4 regions of the Pseudodesulfovibrio indicus genome follow, and region 4 is predicted to be linked to each of the others. Evidence: predicted binding sites of a transcription regulator. Region 4 holds the regulator's gene; each other region holds the start of a gene.
The links. Region 4 encodes sigma-54, which starts transcription at its own class of promoters, with help from an activator protein. Its sites were predicted from a motif close to CTGGCACGGNNNNTGCTT; they were not measured.
Positions count from the first base shown of each region.

Region 1: AWY79_RS19300 (NifB/NifX family molybdenum-iron cluster-binding protein) is a predicted target of sigma-54. The motif match lies at 2,182-2,199, and genes of this name have one in related genera.
Region 2: nifJ (pyruvate:ferredoxin (flavodoxin) oxidoreductase) is a predicted target of sigma-54. The motif match lies at 1,971-1,988, and genes of this name have one in related genera.
Region 3: AWY79_RS17165 (TadE/TadG family type IV pilus assembly protein) is a predicted target of sigma-54. The motif match lies at 2,075-2,092, and genes of this name have one in related genera.

Region 1 covers NZ_CP014206.1:1,140,940-1,144,765, reverse strand. Annotated here, with positions in the region: gene hypB (hydrogenase nickel incorporation protein HypB) at 1-563, shown strand, start outside; gene AWY79_RS05330 (sigma-54 interaction domain-containing protein) at 766-2,082, shown strand; gene AWY79_RS19300 (NifB/NifX family molybdenum-iron cluster-binding protein) at 2,405-2,602, shown strand; gene AWY79_RS05320 (Mrp/NBP35 family ATP-binding protein) at 2,716-3,591, shown strand.
Region 2 covers NZ_CP014206.1:2,077,775-2,081,600, reverse strand. Annotated here, with positions in the region: gene AWY79_RS09170 (sigma-54-dependent transcriptional regulator) at 1-1,162, shown strand, start outside; gene AWY79_RS09165 (DNA-3-methyladenine glycosylase I) at 1,171-1,728, shown strand; gene nifJ (pyruvate:ferredoxin (flavodoxin) oxidoreductase) at 2,068-3,826, shown strand, end outside.
Region 3 covers NZ_CP014206.1:3,772,548-3,776,373, reverse strand. Annotated here, with positions in the region: gene AWY79_RS17175 (TadE/TadG family type IV pilus assembly protein) at 1-381, opposite strand, end outside; gene AWY79_RS17170 (VWA domain-containing protein) at 395-1,714, opposite strand; gene AWY79_RS17165 (TadE/TadG family type IV pilus assembly protein) at 1,626-2,018, opposite strand; gene AWY79_RS17160 (sigma-54-dependent transcriptional regulator) at 2,280-3,665, shown strand.
Region 4 covers NZ_CP014206.1:2,593,865-2,597,690, reverse strand. Annotated here, with positions in the region: gene rapZ (RNase adapter RapZ) at 1-660, opposite strand, end outside; gene AWY79_RS11655 (PTS sugar transporter subunit IIA) at 677-1,126, opposite strand; gene hpf (ribosome hibernation-promoting factor, HPF/YfiA family) at 1,129-1,671, opposite strand; gene rpoN (RNA polymerase factor sigma-54) at 1,706-3,124, opposite strand; gene lptB (LPS export ABC transporter ATP-binding protein) at 3,365-3,826, opposite strand, start outside.

The DNA of each region.
Region 1 (3,826 bases), 1.5 Mb from region 4:
GCCTGAACCTCATGAGCTCGCCCGGCGCGGGCAAGACCACCCTGCTCGAGCGCACCCTGACCGAGCTCAAGGACGAATTCAAGATGGCGGTCATCGAGGGCGACCTGCAGACCGACAACGACGCCCAGCGCGTGGCCGCCACCGGCGCCCAGGCCGTGCAGATCAACACCGAGGGCGGCTGCCACCTCGATTCCGGCATGGTCATGGACGCGCTCAAGGCCATCGACACCGACGGGCTGGACATCCTGTTCGTGGAGAACGTGGGCAACCTGGTCTGCCCCGCCGAGTTCAACGTGGGCGAAGACTACAAGGTCACCCTGCTGTCCGTGGCCGAGGGCGACGACAAGCCCGAGAAATATCCCTTCATGTTCCACATCTCCGCGGTCATGCTCCTGAACAAGACCGACCTGCTGCCCTACGTGGACTTCGACCTGGACAAGGCCACCAACCACGCCAAGAAGCTGAACAAGGACATCGAGGTCATGCCCATCTCCGCCCGCACCGGCGAGAACATGGACCAGTGGTATGACTGGCTCCGCAAAAAGCGGGCCGAGAAGCTCTAAGTCCGACAACGCCGATTGTTTGTTTTCAAAGCCGCCTCCGGGCGGCTTTTTTCATGCCCGGCCACCCAACTCTCGAAAGCCTCTGCCGCCATCGCGGGCCGTCTTCGGACGGGTTTCTTTTTTTGATCATCCACAAATGTGTGGGCGAATTTTTCGCCCGGTTTTTCTTGGCAAGGGATTCCGGGGGATGTAGGGTGGCACCATGTCCTTTCCGAAGAACCTGCCGCTCGAGGACGTGCTCGACTCCATCGCCGACGGGCTGTTCACCGTGGACGCGGACTGGAACGTGACCTATTTCAACGGGGCGGCCCAGCGGATCACCGGGATAACCGGGGACGACGCCCTGGGGCGCAAGTGCTGGGACGTGTTCCGCTCCTCCCTGTGCGACGGCCAGTGCGCGCTGGGCGCGTGCATCGAGCACGGCGGGCGCATCGTCAACAAGTCCATCTTCATCGTCCGCTCGGACGGCACCACCCTGCCCGTGTCCATCTCGGCCTCGCCCCTCAAGGACCGGGACGGCAACGTGGTCGGCGGGGTGGAGACCTTCCGCGACCTGACCGAGATCCACGTCTCCCGCCAGCAGGCCAAGGACATCTACCGGTTCGAGAACATCGTGGGCCGCAGCCAGGCCCTGGACAAGATCTTCCGCATCCTGCCGCAGATCAGCGAATCCGAGGCCACCACCCTGCTGCTCGGCCAGAGCGGCACCGGCAAGGAGCTGTTCGCCAAGGCGATCCACTCCCTGAGCCCGCGCAAGGAAGGGCCGTTCGTGGCCGTGAACTGCGGCGCGCTGCCCGACACCCTGCTGGAATCCGAGCTGTTCGGCTACAAGGCGGGCGCGTTCACCGGGGCGCGCACGGACAAGCCGGGCCGGTTCGAACTGGCCGACGGCGGCACGGTCTTTCTGGACGAGATCGGCGACATGCCCCAGAACCTCCAGGTCAAGTTGCTCCGCTTCCTCCAGGACAAGACCTTCGAGCCGCTCGGCGGGGTCTCCCAGGTGCGCGCGGACGTGCGCGTGGTGGCCGCCACCAACCGCAACCTGGAGGACGCCGTGGCCGAGGGGACCTTCCGACAGGACCTCTTCTACCGCCTCAACGTGGTCACCCTGACCCTGCCGCCCCTGACCCAGCGGCAGGAGGACCTGCCCCTGCTCGTGGACCACTTCCTCCAGGAATTCAACGGGCTGCGCAACAAATCCATCCAGGGCGTGAGCGAAGACGCCATGGCCGTGCTCCTGCGCCACGACTTCCCCGGCAACGTCCGCGAGCTGGAAAACATCCTCGAATACGCCTTCATCCTCTGCGCGGACGGGTTCATCCAGGTGGAACACCTCCCGGAATACCTGCACCCGGCCAAGGGCTCGCCCCGGTCGGCGGGCCTGTCCGGCACCATGGAGGCCATCAAGCGCCGCGCCGCGCGCCAGGCCGTCAAACGCAACAACGGGAAAAAAATGGCCGCCTGCCGCGAGCTGGGCATCACCAAGGACACCCTGCGACGGCTCCTCTCCGACAAATAGGCGAATTTTTCGTCCACCTTCCTTGCGGTAATGGCGAATTATTCGCCCAAATGCCCATATCGCTTAAACCTAACACACTGTAATAAATCAATATTTCTGTTGGCACGATCTATGCTCTATTGCCATCAATCGGTCAGGGTCCTGCCGGAGAGTTTTTTGGAGAGTGATGATGAAAGTGGATTCCGCCAAGCTCATCTGCCTGGCGTGCTACCAGGACCGGTTGGCCTCCGTGTGCGAGAACGCGGACGGCTACAAGTTATTTGAAATACGCGATCATAAATCTTACCCCGCAGGCCTCCTATCCCTTCCCTCAAAGGACCCTATGGACAGGACATCCGCCATATTGGCCTGCGGGGTAACCATTTTTCTGTGCGGCGCCATCCGCAACCGCACCCGCGAAGCCCTCGAAGAAGCCGGAATCCAAGTCATCCCGTGGCTCACCGGCTCCCTCGGCCAGGTAGTCGACGGCTATCTGCACGGGTCGCTGGCCGAGCTGGCCATGCCCGGCGCATCAGTTTGACATTTTCCCGCCGATGGTTATCTCTCTCGGACCCGGACGCGACCGTCCGCTGGTCCGGGATCTGCGCGTACTTTCAAAGGCGGCCCTGAGCCGCCCTATTTCAGGAGAATCCTATGAGTGGTTGTGAAGGATGTGCGTCTGCCGCACCTGACGGGAGCTGTTCCAGCGCCAACGGCTGCGACAACCCCGAAGAGCAGAAACTGCAAAAAACCCTGAGCCGCATCAAGCACAAGATCGTGGTCATGTCCGGCAAGGGCGGCGTGGGCAAATCCACCGTGGCCGCCAACATCGCCGTGGCCCTGTCCCTGGCCGGCAAGAAGGTCGGCCTGCTGGACGTGGACGTGCACGGCCCGAGCGTGCCCCGGCTTCTCTCCCTCAAGGGCCAGCAGCCGCACATCGGCGACCAGATCATGGAGCCGGTGCCCTGGTCCAGGAACCTGTCCGTCATGTCCCTGGGCTTCATGCTGCCCGACGACCGACAGGCCGTCATCTGGCGCGGACCGGTCAAGATCGGCCTGATCAAGCAGTTCGTGGAGGACGTCATGTGGGGCGACCTCGACTTCCTCGTGGTCGACTGTCCCCCCGGCACCGGCGACGAACCGCTGTCCGCCCTCCAGACCCTCGGCCCCACCGCCATGGCCGTCATCGTCACCACCCCCCAGGGCGTGGCCGTGGACGACGTGCGCCGGTCCGTGTCCTTTGTGGGCGAAGTGGGCAACCGCGTGCTCGGCATCGTTGAAAACATGTCCGGCTTCGCCTGCCCCGACTGCGGCAAGGTGCACAACATCTTCAAGTCCGGCGGCGGCGAGGAACTGGCCAAGGAAGCGGGCGTCCGGTTCCTGGGACGCATCCCCCTCGACCCCGCCGTGGCCGACTCCGGCGACGAAGGGTTCCCCTTCATGAAGGTCCACCGCGATACCGCCACCGGACAAGCCATGGAACAAATCATCCAGCCCATCCTCTCCCTCCCCGACCCGCCCAAGGCGTAGCCGGGCCATCAGCCATCAAAAAGGGCGGACGCGCTGCGCGCGTCCGCCCTTTTTTTTTGCGCCTCCGGCGGCCGGGGGAAGGGGAGGAAAAACCCTTTGAAAAGGGTTGTTTCCTCCCCTTCCCCCGGACCCCCATCCCCTCCTTTTCCCAAACTTTTTGGGTCGCTTCGCGAGGTTCGAGGTTCAAGATAAGGCCTCTTCCTTTCCAGAGTTTTAACACGCCGCCCTGACACTT
Region 2 (3,826 bases), 520 kb from region 4:
CGGGGTCTGGGACTACCTGCTCAAGCCGTCCTCCATCCGCGAGATATCCCTGACCCTGGGGCGCGCGCTCAAGTACCACGAGGAGAAACGGGGCCGCGACGCGGACCGCAACCTGGACCTCAACGGCGTGGTCGGCGAGAGCCCGATCATCAAGGTCAGCTTCAACCTGCTTTCCCAGGCCGCGCGCTCGGACTCCAACGTGCTCATCACCGGCGAGACCGGCACCGGCAAGGAGCTGTTCGCCTCCACCATCCACGCCAACTCCAAGCGCAAGGAAGCCAAGTTCGTGGTCGTGGACTGCGCCGGGCTGACCGAATCCCTGCTGGAGTCCACCCTGTACGGCCACCGCAAGGGCGCGTTCACCGGGGCGCAGGCGGACCGCATCGGCCTGGTCAAACTGGCCGACGGCGGGACCCTGTTCCTCGACGAGGTGGGCGAGATGCCGCTCTCCATGCAGAAGGCCTTCCTGCGCGTCCTCCAGGAGCGGACCTTCCGGCCCGTGGGCGACACCCGCGAGCAGACCAGCAACTTCCGCCTGGTGGCCGCCACCAACCGCGACCTGGAGGAAATGGTCGAAAAGGGGACATTCCGCTCGGACCTGCTGTATCGACTCAAGACAATGCACATCCACCTGCCGCCCCTCAAGGACCGGCCCGAGGACATCCGCCCCCTGTGCATCTACCGGGTGCACCAGCTCTGCCGCCAATACGGCATGCCGCCCAAGTCCTTCGGCTCGGACTTCCACCCGGCACTGGAGAACTACGACTGGCCCGGCAACGTCCGTGAATTGTTCAACATCCTTGAACGCGCCGTGGTCACGGCGGGCAACGAGAAGACCCTCTACGCCATGCACCTGCCGCGCGAGCTGCGGGTCCAGGTGGCCAAGGCGCAGATCGAGCGCATGACCGGCGGCGCGCGCCAGCCCGAGCCGGAAGCGGCCCCCATCCCCGAGCCTGTCCGAAAAATCGGACAGGACATCTTCGAAGACATCTTCGAGCAGGAGCTGCCCACCCTGCGGGACTTCAAGTCCACTGCGGAAAAGGTCTACCTGGGCGAGCTGATCCGCCAGTGCGACGGGGATCTGCCCCGTATCCTGGAGGTTTCCAAGCTCTCCCGCTCACACTTCTACAGCCTGCTCAAGAAGTACGGCCTGACCCTCTAGGAGCGACCATGGCCGAATTCGATTCTTACTGCGCCTTCTGCGCCGCCCGGCCCGAAGACGACGTGGATCGCCTGTACCACGACACCCGGTACGGGTTCCCGGTCACGGACGACGACGAGCTGTTCGCCCTGCTGGTCCTCGAGATCAACCAGGCGGGCCTGAGCTGGCGGACGATCCTCAATAAAGAGAAGAACTTCCGCAAGGCGTACTCCGGCTTCCGGATCGAGGCCGTGGCCCGGTACGGCGAATCGGACAGGGCCCGGCTCCTGGCCGATGCGGGCATCATCCGCAACAGGCTCAAGGTCAACGCCGCCATCCACAACGCCAATGCGATCCTGGCCATCCAGGCATCGCACGGCTCCTTCAAGAACTGGCTCGACGCCCACCATCCCCTGAAAAAGGAGGACTGGGTCAAGCTGTTCAAAAAACACTTCAAGTTCGTGGGAGGTGAAATCGTGAACGAATTTCTCATGAGTTCCGGCTACCTGCGTGGGGCCCATGTGGAGTCCTGCCCGGTCCACGCCAAGGTCCTCCTGGCGGGCCCCGCCTGGGCCGCGAAAGAATAAGGCACCCCCCTCCGCCTCCCCACGGATCACCCGTTGCGCACCTGTCCGATTTTTAGGACTGGTCCGTTTTTCACCCTGATCCTCCACTTTCCTCCTCAACGCCCATGATTCGGGAGTTTTTCCCTCATGGTCGCGATCGGCCGTCCTGTTTTTCAGACTTGCGCCACCGGCCGGACCGGTGCGCGAAAATACCGCTGAAACGTAACAAGTCGTAAAACAAGGATATTTCAATATTCGCCAAGTTGGCACGGTTGTTGAGTAAGGATTATGTCCTCAATTGACCGGTCCGCCTGGCGGACGCCAAGTGAACAGACGACACCACAATAGGAGAATTACCGAATGTCCAAGATGAAAACGATGGATGGCAACACCGCCGCCGCCTGGGTGGCCTATGCCATGAGTGAGACCGCCGCCATCTACCCCATCACCCCCTCTTCCACCATGGGTGAGATCGCCGACGAATGGGCCGCTCAGGGCCGCAAGAATATTTTCGGGCAGACCCTCGAGGTCCGCCAGCTGCAGTCCGAGGCCGGAGCGGCCGGCGCTGTGCACGGCGGCCTCGCCGGCGGCGCGCTGACCACCACCTTCACCGCCTCCCAGGGGTTGCTGCTGATGATCCCGAACATGTACAAGATCGCGGGCGAACTGCTGCCCTGCGTCTTCCACGTCTCGGCGCGGGCCATCGCGGCCCACGCCCTGTCCATTTTCGGCGACCACCAGGACGTCATGGCCTGCCGCCAGACCGGCTTCGCCATGCTGGCCTCCGCGTCGGTCCAGGAAGTCATGGACCTCGCCCTGGTCTCCCACCTGGCCACCGTCGAGGCCTCCGTGCCCTTCGTCTCCTTCTTCGACGGCTTCCGCACCTCCCACGAGATCCAGAAGATCGAGGTCATCGACTACGAGGACATGAAGCCGCTGCTGAACACCGAGAAGGTCGCCGCCTTCCGCAAGCGCGCCATGAACCCGGAACACCCGGACGTTCGCGGCACCGCCCAGAACCCGGACATCTACTTCCAGGGCCGCGAGGCTTCCAACTCCTACTATGATGCCATCCCGGCCATCGTCGAGGAGTACATGGACAAAGTGTCCGCCCTGACCGGCCGCTCCTACAAGCCGTTCGACTACGTCGGCGCCGCCGACGCCGAGCGCGTGGTCATCGCCATGGGCTCCGCCTGCGAGACCCTGGAGGAAGTGGTCAACCACCTGGTCGCCGAAGGCGAGAAGGTCGGCCTGATCAAGGTCCGCCTGTACCGCCCGTTCTCGGCCAAGCATTTCCTGGCCGTGCTGCCCGAAACCGCCAAGGCCGTGTCCGTGCTCGACCGCACCAAAGAGCCCGGCGCGCTTGGCGACCCCCTGTTCCAGGATGTCTGCACCGTCTTCCTGGAAAAGGGCAACGGCCCCGTCGTCACCGCCGGCCGCTACGGCCTGGGCTCCAAGGAGTTCACTCCGGCCATGGCCAAGGCCGTGTACGACAACCTGGCTGCGTCCGCCCCCAAGACCCGCTTCACCGTGGGTATCGAGGACGACGTCACCCAAGCCTCCCTTGTCACGGCCGAGACCCTGGACACCACCCCTGAAGGCACCGTCCAGTGCAAGTTCTGGGGTCTCGGTTCGGACGGGACGGTCGGCGCCAACAAGCAGGCCATCAAGATCATCGGCGACAACACCGACATGTATGCGCAGGGCTACTTCGCTTACGACTCCAAGAAGTCCGGCGGCATCACCATCTCCCACCTGCGCTTCGGCCATTCCCCGATCCAGTCCACCTACCTGGTGGCGGCCGCCGATTACGTGGCCTGCCACAACCCCAGCTACGTGCACCTGTACGACGTGCTGGAGGGGATCAAGGACGGCGGCTCCTTCGTGCTGAACTGCGCCTGGACCGCCGAGCAGATGGAGCAGGAGCTGCCCGCTTCCATGCGCCGCACCATCGCCAGGAAAAAACTGAACTTCTACACCATTGACGCGGTCAAGATCGCCGGCGAAGTCGGCCTCGGCGGCCGCATCAACATGGTCATGCAGACCGCCTTCTTCAAGCTGGCCGACGTCATCCCGTTCGAGCAGGCCGTGGCCCTGCTCAAGGAAGGCATCGACAAGG
Region 3 (3,826 bases), 1.2 Mb from region 4:
CGGAGTGAACGGCTCGTAGTTGTAGAGCACGGCGACCTCGGCCAGTTGGCAGGGCGCGCCCGCGTCGTTGTCGATGCCGTCGCCCGTGGCCGACAGGTCGGGCCAGGAGCGGACGGAGATGATCACCTTGGCCGGGTCCAGGGTGGTCAGCCCGGCCTGGGTGGTGTTGATGATGTCCGCGAGCCGGGTGCCGGTCTCCGCCCCGCGGCCCGTGGCCGCGTAGTGGGCGCCCCTCTGGGCCGCCTTCTGCACGGTGACCCAGGCGTAGACGGCGTTGCCGCCTTCGATGACGCCCATGGCCAGGATGAACAGGATGGGCAGGACCAGGGCCGTTTCCACGGCGGCCAGGCCGCGACGGGAGTTCTTGCGGTTGTTGCGCATGGTCGTAACCTCCCTAGAGCAGGCGCCAGCCGAGCTGCTTGCCGATCTGCTTGAAGACGTCGGGGATGTCGTCCACGCGCGGGGCATCGAAGTAATGGTCGTCGGTGCCTTCCTTGCTGGACGCGATGGTCTTCATCAGGTTGATGTCGGTATTGTCCGAGTAGCCGAACCGGATGGCGAAGATCTCGATGCCCGCGTCCTTGGCCAGCTGGGCCTCGTTGAGCATGTCCTGGTTCAGCACGCCGTTGTCGTCGCAGTGGGCCGTTTTCACGCCCATGCCGTAGTAGGCGTTGGTCCAGTAGTTGTTGGGCCGGTAGTAGGCGCGGTAGGTGCCGCCGCACTCGCCGTCCTCGGTGTCGCCGTCGGTGAGTACGATCATGATCTTGCGGAAGTCCTTCTTGTCGCCGCCCTGGGTGTAGGGGGCCTCGGGGGTCAGGATGTGGCGGCCCCACTTGATGCCTTCGGAGATGACCGTGCCCGAGGCCGCGCCCGTGGCGGTCTGGGTGTTGATGGAGCTGATGATCTGTTCCTTGTCCTGGCTCAGCGGCAGGGAAACGGGCAGGTCGGAGCAGGTGTCGAGGCTGATGGAGCTGCGGTAGTAGTAGGGCAGGGCGTAGTATTCGTCCATGAAGTCCTCGTGTATGCCCCGGTTCAGGGTGCCGTCCGCGTTCTGGCATCCCTCCTCGTACCCTTCGGCGCCCGCGTCGATGCGGACCTTGCCTCGGAAGGCGACCATGCCGACCTTGGTGTCGGGGGTGGCTCCGTCAGGGATGAGCAGGTCGGTCAGTTCGATGGAGGCCTGCTTGACCATGGTAATGGGCGTGCCCTTCATGGAACCGGAGTTGTCCACCACGAAGACCACTTCGAGCTTGTTGAAACCCGCCGTGGCGCTGGCCTGGACCACCTTGTCGGCTATGCCCAGGACCTCCATGAGGATCATCTTCACTTCGGCCTGGGCCGTGACCTTCACGCTGCGGATCTCGGTTCCGGCGGACACGGAGGTGACCACGGCGGATTCCATGTTGTTTTCGACCATGAGGCGCACGGCCTGGTCGACCACGCCCTTGGACAGGTCGGGGTCGTAGGGCAGCTCCAGGCTGCCCGCCAGCGCGCCCGCGTCCACCGCGGCCTGGAGCCGGGTGTGGGTCAGGTACATGTTGCCCATGTCCACGGCGATGCCCGCCACCCCCAGCAGAATGGGGAGCAGCAGGGCCATGACGGCACTGGTCGCGCCTTGACGCGCCTTACGGAAGCGGCATGGTTGTCTGCGCGACGAACCGCAGGGGTTCGTCTTCTTCGTCGCCGAACAACCGCTGACCGTTCTGCGATCCAAACATCTGGTAAACATAGGAAACCTCTACTGTGACGGTTTTTGCCACGGGGTCGGTGGTCACGTTGGTGGACAGGGCTTCGGGGTCGAGGTCCACGACGAGGGCCGCCACAAGGCCTTCCACGTCCGCGGTTTCGCCTTCCATGAGCACGTGGCGCGCGCCTTCGCGGCTGGCCTCGACCAGGGAGGAATAGGTGTGCATGGCGCTGCCGCCCTCCACCAGAAGCAACCCCAGGAATGCCACCACGGGAAGCAGCAACGCGAACTCGATGGCGGCGAGGCCCTGGCGTCTATCTCTCTTTCTCATTCCCGTACTCCTTGAATCCAGAAATTGTACCGGCCGGAAGCCGGGTAACCTCACAGAAGCATTGTGCGTGCCAAAGCAGAATCTTTGCGCATCAATCAGTGTGTACCAGTATGTATTAATTGTATTAAAAGTTTTGTGACCAAGAGCGGCAAAGAAGCGTATTCGGATTGGCGGGCTCATTTGTCTATTTTTTGTGGATATGCCTCTTCGAATCCTGTAGGGTTCCTTCACGCGGGACAAACACCATCAGGGAGCAAACCTGTGGCTGAAAAAATTCTTGTGGTCGACGACGATCGCGCCTTCCAGGGCATGCTGGTCGAGGCGTTGGCCGACAAGGGATACGAAGTGGATACGGCACCTTCCGCCGAGGAAGGCATCAAGAAGGCCGGAGCCGCGGAGTTCGACCTCATCCTCCACGACATCCAGCTGCCCGGCATGTCCGGGCTGGAGGCGTTGCGCCACCTGGCGGACGTGGCCCCCGGCGTGGACGTCATCGTCATGACCGGCTACGCCTCCAAGGATTCCGGCGTCACGGCCATGCAGCAGGGCGCCTACGACTATTTCGAGAAGCCGTTCTCCCTGCGCGAGATGGAAGTGGTGGTCCGGCGGGCCCTGGAAAAGCGCCGCCTCCAGCAGGAGCTGGCCGACCTGAAGCGGCGCGGCGGGTCCAGCCCCCTGCACAACATCATCGGCCAAAGCGCGCCCATGATGGCGGTCAAGGAGCGCATCGCCCGCGTGGCCGAGCTCAACGCCGACGTCCTGATCATGGGCGAGACCGGCACCGGCAAGGAGCTGGTGGCGGACACCATCCACGCCCTGAGCTCCCGGGCCAAGGCCCCGTTCGTCAAGATCAACTGCGCGGCCATCCCCGAGAACCTCATCGAGTCCGAGTTGTTCGGCCACGAGAAGGGGGCCTTCACCGGGGCCACGAGCATGAAGCAGGGCAAGTTCGAACTGGCCAAGTCCGGCTCCCTGATGCTCGACGAGATCGGCGACATGCCGCTGCACCTCCAACCCAAGCTGCTGCGCGCCGTGGAGCAGAAGCAGGCCGAGCGCGTGGGCGGGGCCAAGCCCATCCTGTACGACGTGCGGATCATCGCGGCCACCAACCAGGAGCTGGAGGAGCGCGTCCGGGAGGGCGAGTTTCGCAGCGATCTATACTATAGACTGAACGTGGCCACCCTGATCCTGCCGCCCCTGCGCGACCGCAAGTCCGACCTGCCGCAGCTGGCCGAGTTTTTCCTGGACCGGGCCAACCGCCGCCTCGGCACGGACATCGCCGGGGTCTCGTCCGAGGCCATGGAGATATTCTTCAACTACGACTGGCCGGGCAACGTCCGCCAGTTCGCCAACGCGGTGGAGCGCGCGGCCATCTTCTGCACCTCCGCCATGATCACCCCGGCCGAGGTGGATCAGGCGTTCTCCAACGCCCGGCCCGTGGCCGACTCCCCCCTGTTCCTGCCCACGGGAGAGGGCGTGCCCCTGAAACAGGCGCTCATCGACTACGAGAAAGCGCTCATCGAGAGCGCCCTGCGCGCCTGCGGCGGAACCCAGACCGAGGCCGCCTCGGCCCTGGGCGTGTCCGCCAAGAACCTCTGGAACAAGCTCAAAAAGCACAATATCGACCCGGCATCGTTCAAGAAATAGGTGGAGGCCCCCTCCGCTCCCGGCACCGCTCCCGGCTCGGCCCGTTGTCCGTGTCCACGTTTTGTGGTGTCCCCTGGCGGGCTCCCCGTCGTCCAACCCCGTTTTTTCCTCCCTTTTTACGTTGAAATCCCCTCGCCCCGGCTGGGCTTCACAATAGTCTA
Region 4 (3,826 bases):
GACGTAATCGGAGATCGCCTTGTCCAGGCCGGAAAGGGGCCGGAGGTTCTCGTCGAAATAGGGGTTGGGCAAAAAGCGGAGGTCGAAGACCAGGTCAGCCTCGGACGGCACGCCGTACTTGAAGCCGAAGGTGATGATATGAACGCGCATCCCCTTCCCCGCCTCCTCGATGGCCGACCACTTGGTCTGGATCACCCGGCGCAGGTCGTGGATGGAATAATGCGTGGTGTCGATGACCAGGGCCGCGGCCAAGCGGACCGGTTCGAGCAGCTCGCGCTCCATCTCGAGCGCCTGCTCCAGGCCGAGGTTGCGGCTCTCCAACGGGTGGGGCCGCCGCGTGGTGGCATAGCGCCGCACCAGCTCGCCCATCTTGGCCTCCAGGTAGACCACCTGGGGCAGGATGCCGAGATCGGCGAATCCCTGCAACGCCTCGTCCCAGCCGTTGACGAACTCGAACTGGCGCAGGTCCATGCCGAGCGCCAACCCGCGATACTTGGTGTCGAACTTGAGGATCAGGTCCGCCAGCTTGGGCGACATCTCGCAGGGCAGCCCGTCGATGCAGAAGAATCCCAGGTCCTCGAACACCCTGAGGGCGGTGGACTTCCCGGAACCGGAGAGCCCGGTGACGATGACGACGGGAAAGGGATTTGTCGGGGTCAAAACGGCCTGCCGGGTTTTAGACGTCCTTGAGGAGTGACCAGAGGCCGTCGAACCCGTCGGCCGCGAGAAACGCCTTGCGGAACTCCTCGTCCTTGAGCAGCCGGGAGATCTGGGCCAGCACGCGCAAGTGCATGCCCGCCACCTGTTCCGGGGCCAGGACCAGGAAGAAGATGCCGCACGGGCTGTGGTCCAGGGCTTCGAACTCGACTCCTTTTCGGCTTCGCCCGACCACGACCATGACCTTTTCCAGGTTCTCCAGCTTGCCGTGGGGGATGGCGATACCGTCGCCGATGCCGGTGGAGCCGAGGCGCTCGCGATCGAGAAGGACACGGACCGCTAGGTCCGTGTCCATCTCGGGATATATCTCGCCCAGGGGGGCGACCAGTTCATTGAGTACGTCCGACTTGGTCTCGGACTGCAGCTCGGGAAGGATCAGTTCCTTCGCCAGGTAATCACTGAGTTTCATGCTTAGTTTCCGGGGTCGATGAGGCCGTAATCGCCGTTCTTTCTCTTGTAGATAACGTTGACGCCTTCGGTTTCCGCGTTGCGGAAGACCAGGAACTCGTTCTCCAGGGCATCCAGCTGCATGGCGGCCTCGTCCACGGACATGGGCTTGGGCTCGTATGCGTCGGTGCCGACGATGGTCGGGGCCGCTCCGGCTCCGATCTCATCGAAGGAGATGTAGTTCATCTGCACCATCTTATTGGGACGCGCCTGTCTGGGGCGGTTCTTCATCTTCTCGCGCATCTTGCGAAGCTGGGCTTCCAGCTTGTCCAGGACCATGTCGATGGTGGAATACATATCCTCGGAGTCCTCGTAGGCCGAGATGTGAATGCGATCCGAGTTGAGGATCACGTCCGCCTTGTGGCGGAACTTCTCGACCAGCAGGTTCACCTGGAGATCTGCTTCCGCATCGGAAACGTACTTCGCAACCTTTTCAAAACGCTTTTCAGCGTAACCCTTGAGGTGATCGGACGGCTCAAAGTTCTTGAAAGTGAAGCTGATGTTCATACGCTGCCTCCTGGTTGTGTGTCCGGCAAGCAGACTAGAAATACTGCTTGCGCTTGGATGACGAAGCAATACCCATTGCCGAACGGTACTTGGCGACCGTGCGCCTGGCGATGTTCACGTCAAGTTTCTCCTTGAGGATCTCGCCGATCCGTTCATCGCTGAGCGGTTTCTTCGTGTCTTCATCCGCGATCATCTGCTTGATGAGCGCTTTCACGCTCTCCGAGCCCACCTGGGAACCGTCGTTCAGGTCCAGGGCGGAGTTGAAGAAAAACTTCAACTCGTAGATGCCGTGGGGGGTTGAAACGTACTTGTTGGTCGTGATCCGGCTCACGGTGGATTCGTGCATCTCGATGTCTTCCGCGACCTCCTTGAGGATCAAGGGTTTGAGCTTTGTCACGCCTTCCTCGAAGAACCCCCGTTGAAAGCCGACAATGGACTCGACTACTTTATACAGGGTTCGCTGCCGCTGGTACAGACTTTTCATCAACCATGCGGCGGAACGCATCTTTTCCTGGAAATATTCCTTCTCCTTGTCCGCCGCGCCCTTCATGGAATCCATGTAGAAGCTGTTCATCTGCAAACGGGGCAGCCCGTCCTCGTTGAGGATGATGACGAAGTCCTCGCCATACTTGTAGACGAAGACGTCGGGCGAGACGTAGTGCGGCTCGGTGCTGGAGAAGCTGGCGCCGGGCATGGGGTCGAGCGTCTGGATCGTGTCGAGGTAGTCCTTGAGCTCTTCCATGGTGATCTTGAACTTGCGGGCCAGCGGCTTGTAGCGGTTCTTCTCCAGGTCTTCCAGGTGGTCGCGCACCAGGGAGACCAGGGTCGGATCGTCGTAGCCCAGGACTTCCATCTGAACCAGCAGGCACTCCTGGGGGGAACGGGCGGCCACGCCCACGGGGTCCAGGCGCTGTATGCGCATCAGGACCGACTCCACCTCTTCGTCGGTGGCCTGAATCATGGAGGTCAGCTCCTCCATGGAGGCCTGGAGATAGCCGTTGGAATCGATGTTGCCGAGGATGACCTCGCCGATGGCCACTTCGTGCTCCGTGAAATCCGAAAGCCGCATCTGCCAGGTGACGTGGCCTTCCAGCGAAGGCTTGGAGGCAAGGCGCGCTTCGAACGACATCCCCTCCTCCGGAATCTCGGAGTCCCGGGACAGGGCCTGCTTGGAGGTCGAGGAAAATTCGCCGAGATAGTTTTCCCAATCGGCGGTGCGGACCAGCTCTTCCTCGGCCTGGGCCTCGGTCAGGACTTCCCGTGGGTCGGGCGTTTCCTGCGGTTCCACCTCGGGCTCGGTCTCATCCAGGAACGGATTTTCCAATAGTTCCTGCTGTACCGTTTCCAGCAGCTCCAGACGGGAGAGCTGCAGCAGCTTGATGGCCTGCTGCAACTGAGGCGTCATGACCAGTTGCTGTGTGAGCTTGAGCTGTTGCCGAAGTTCCAATCCCATGATTCCCTGCTCGCTTTACGGTTTCACAATATCGCTCGCCGGATATTTTTACTTTTTTCCCGGCTGCGGGAAGTTTTTTTCGGTTCAACTATGCCACATGCAAGAAAAGGACGCAACACAATTGTGTTAACGTCCTGTTTCCATTAATAATCCAGCGGATATACGCGAGTATGAAAAAAGTGTACCAACCTTTGGGAACCGTGTAAATCCGGAAAGCGCAAAAAATGCGCGGTTTCGCGGCTAGAGCCGGAAGTCTTCGCCCAGGTAAATCTGCCTGGCCCGGCTCGATTTGACGATTTCCTCCGGCGACCCTTCGAGGATGACCGTGCCCTCGTAGACGAGATAGGCGCGATCGCAGATATTCAACGTTTCACGAACGTTGTGGTCCGAAATCAGGATGCCGATGTCCATGGACTTGAGCACCGAGATAATCTCCTGGATGTCGATGACCGCGATGGGGTCGATGCCCGCGAACGGCTCGTCCAGGAGGATGAACTGCGGGTCGAGGATCAGGGCGCGGGCGATCTCGAGGCGCCGCCGCTCGCCGCCGGACAGGAACATGGCAGCCTGGTCCGCCAGCTTGGTGATGGTGAACATCTCCATCAATTCATCCGCCCTGGCCCGCTGTCGGCGCGAATTCATGGCCGTCTGCTCGAGGATGATCTCCAGGTTCTGACGCACGGTCAGCTTCTTGAAGATGGA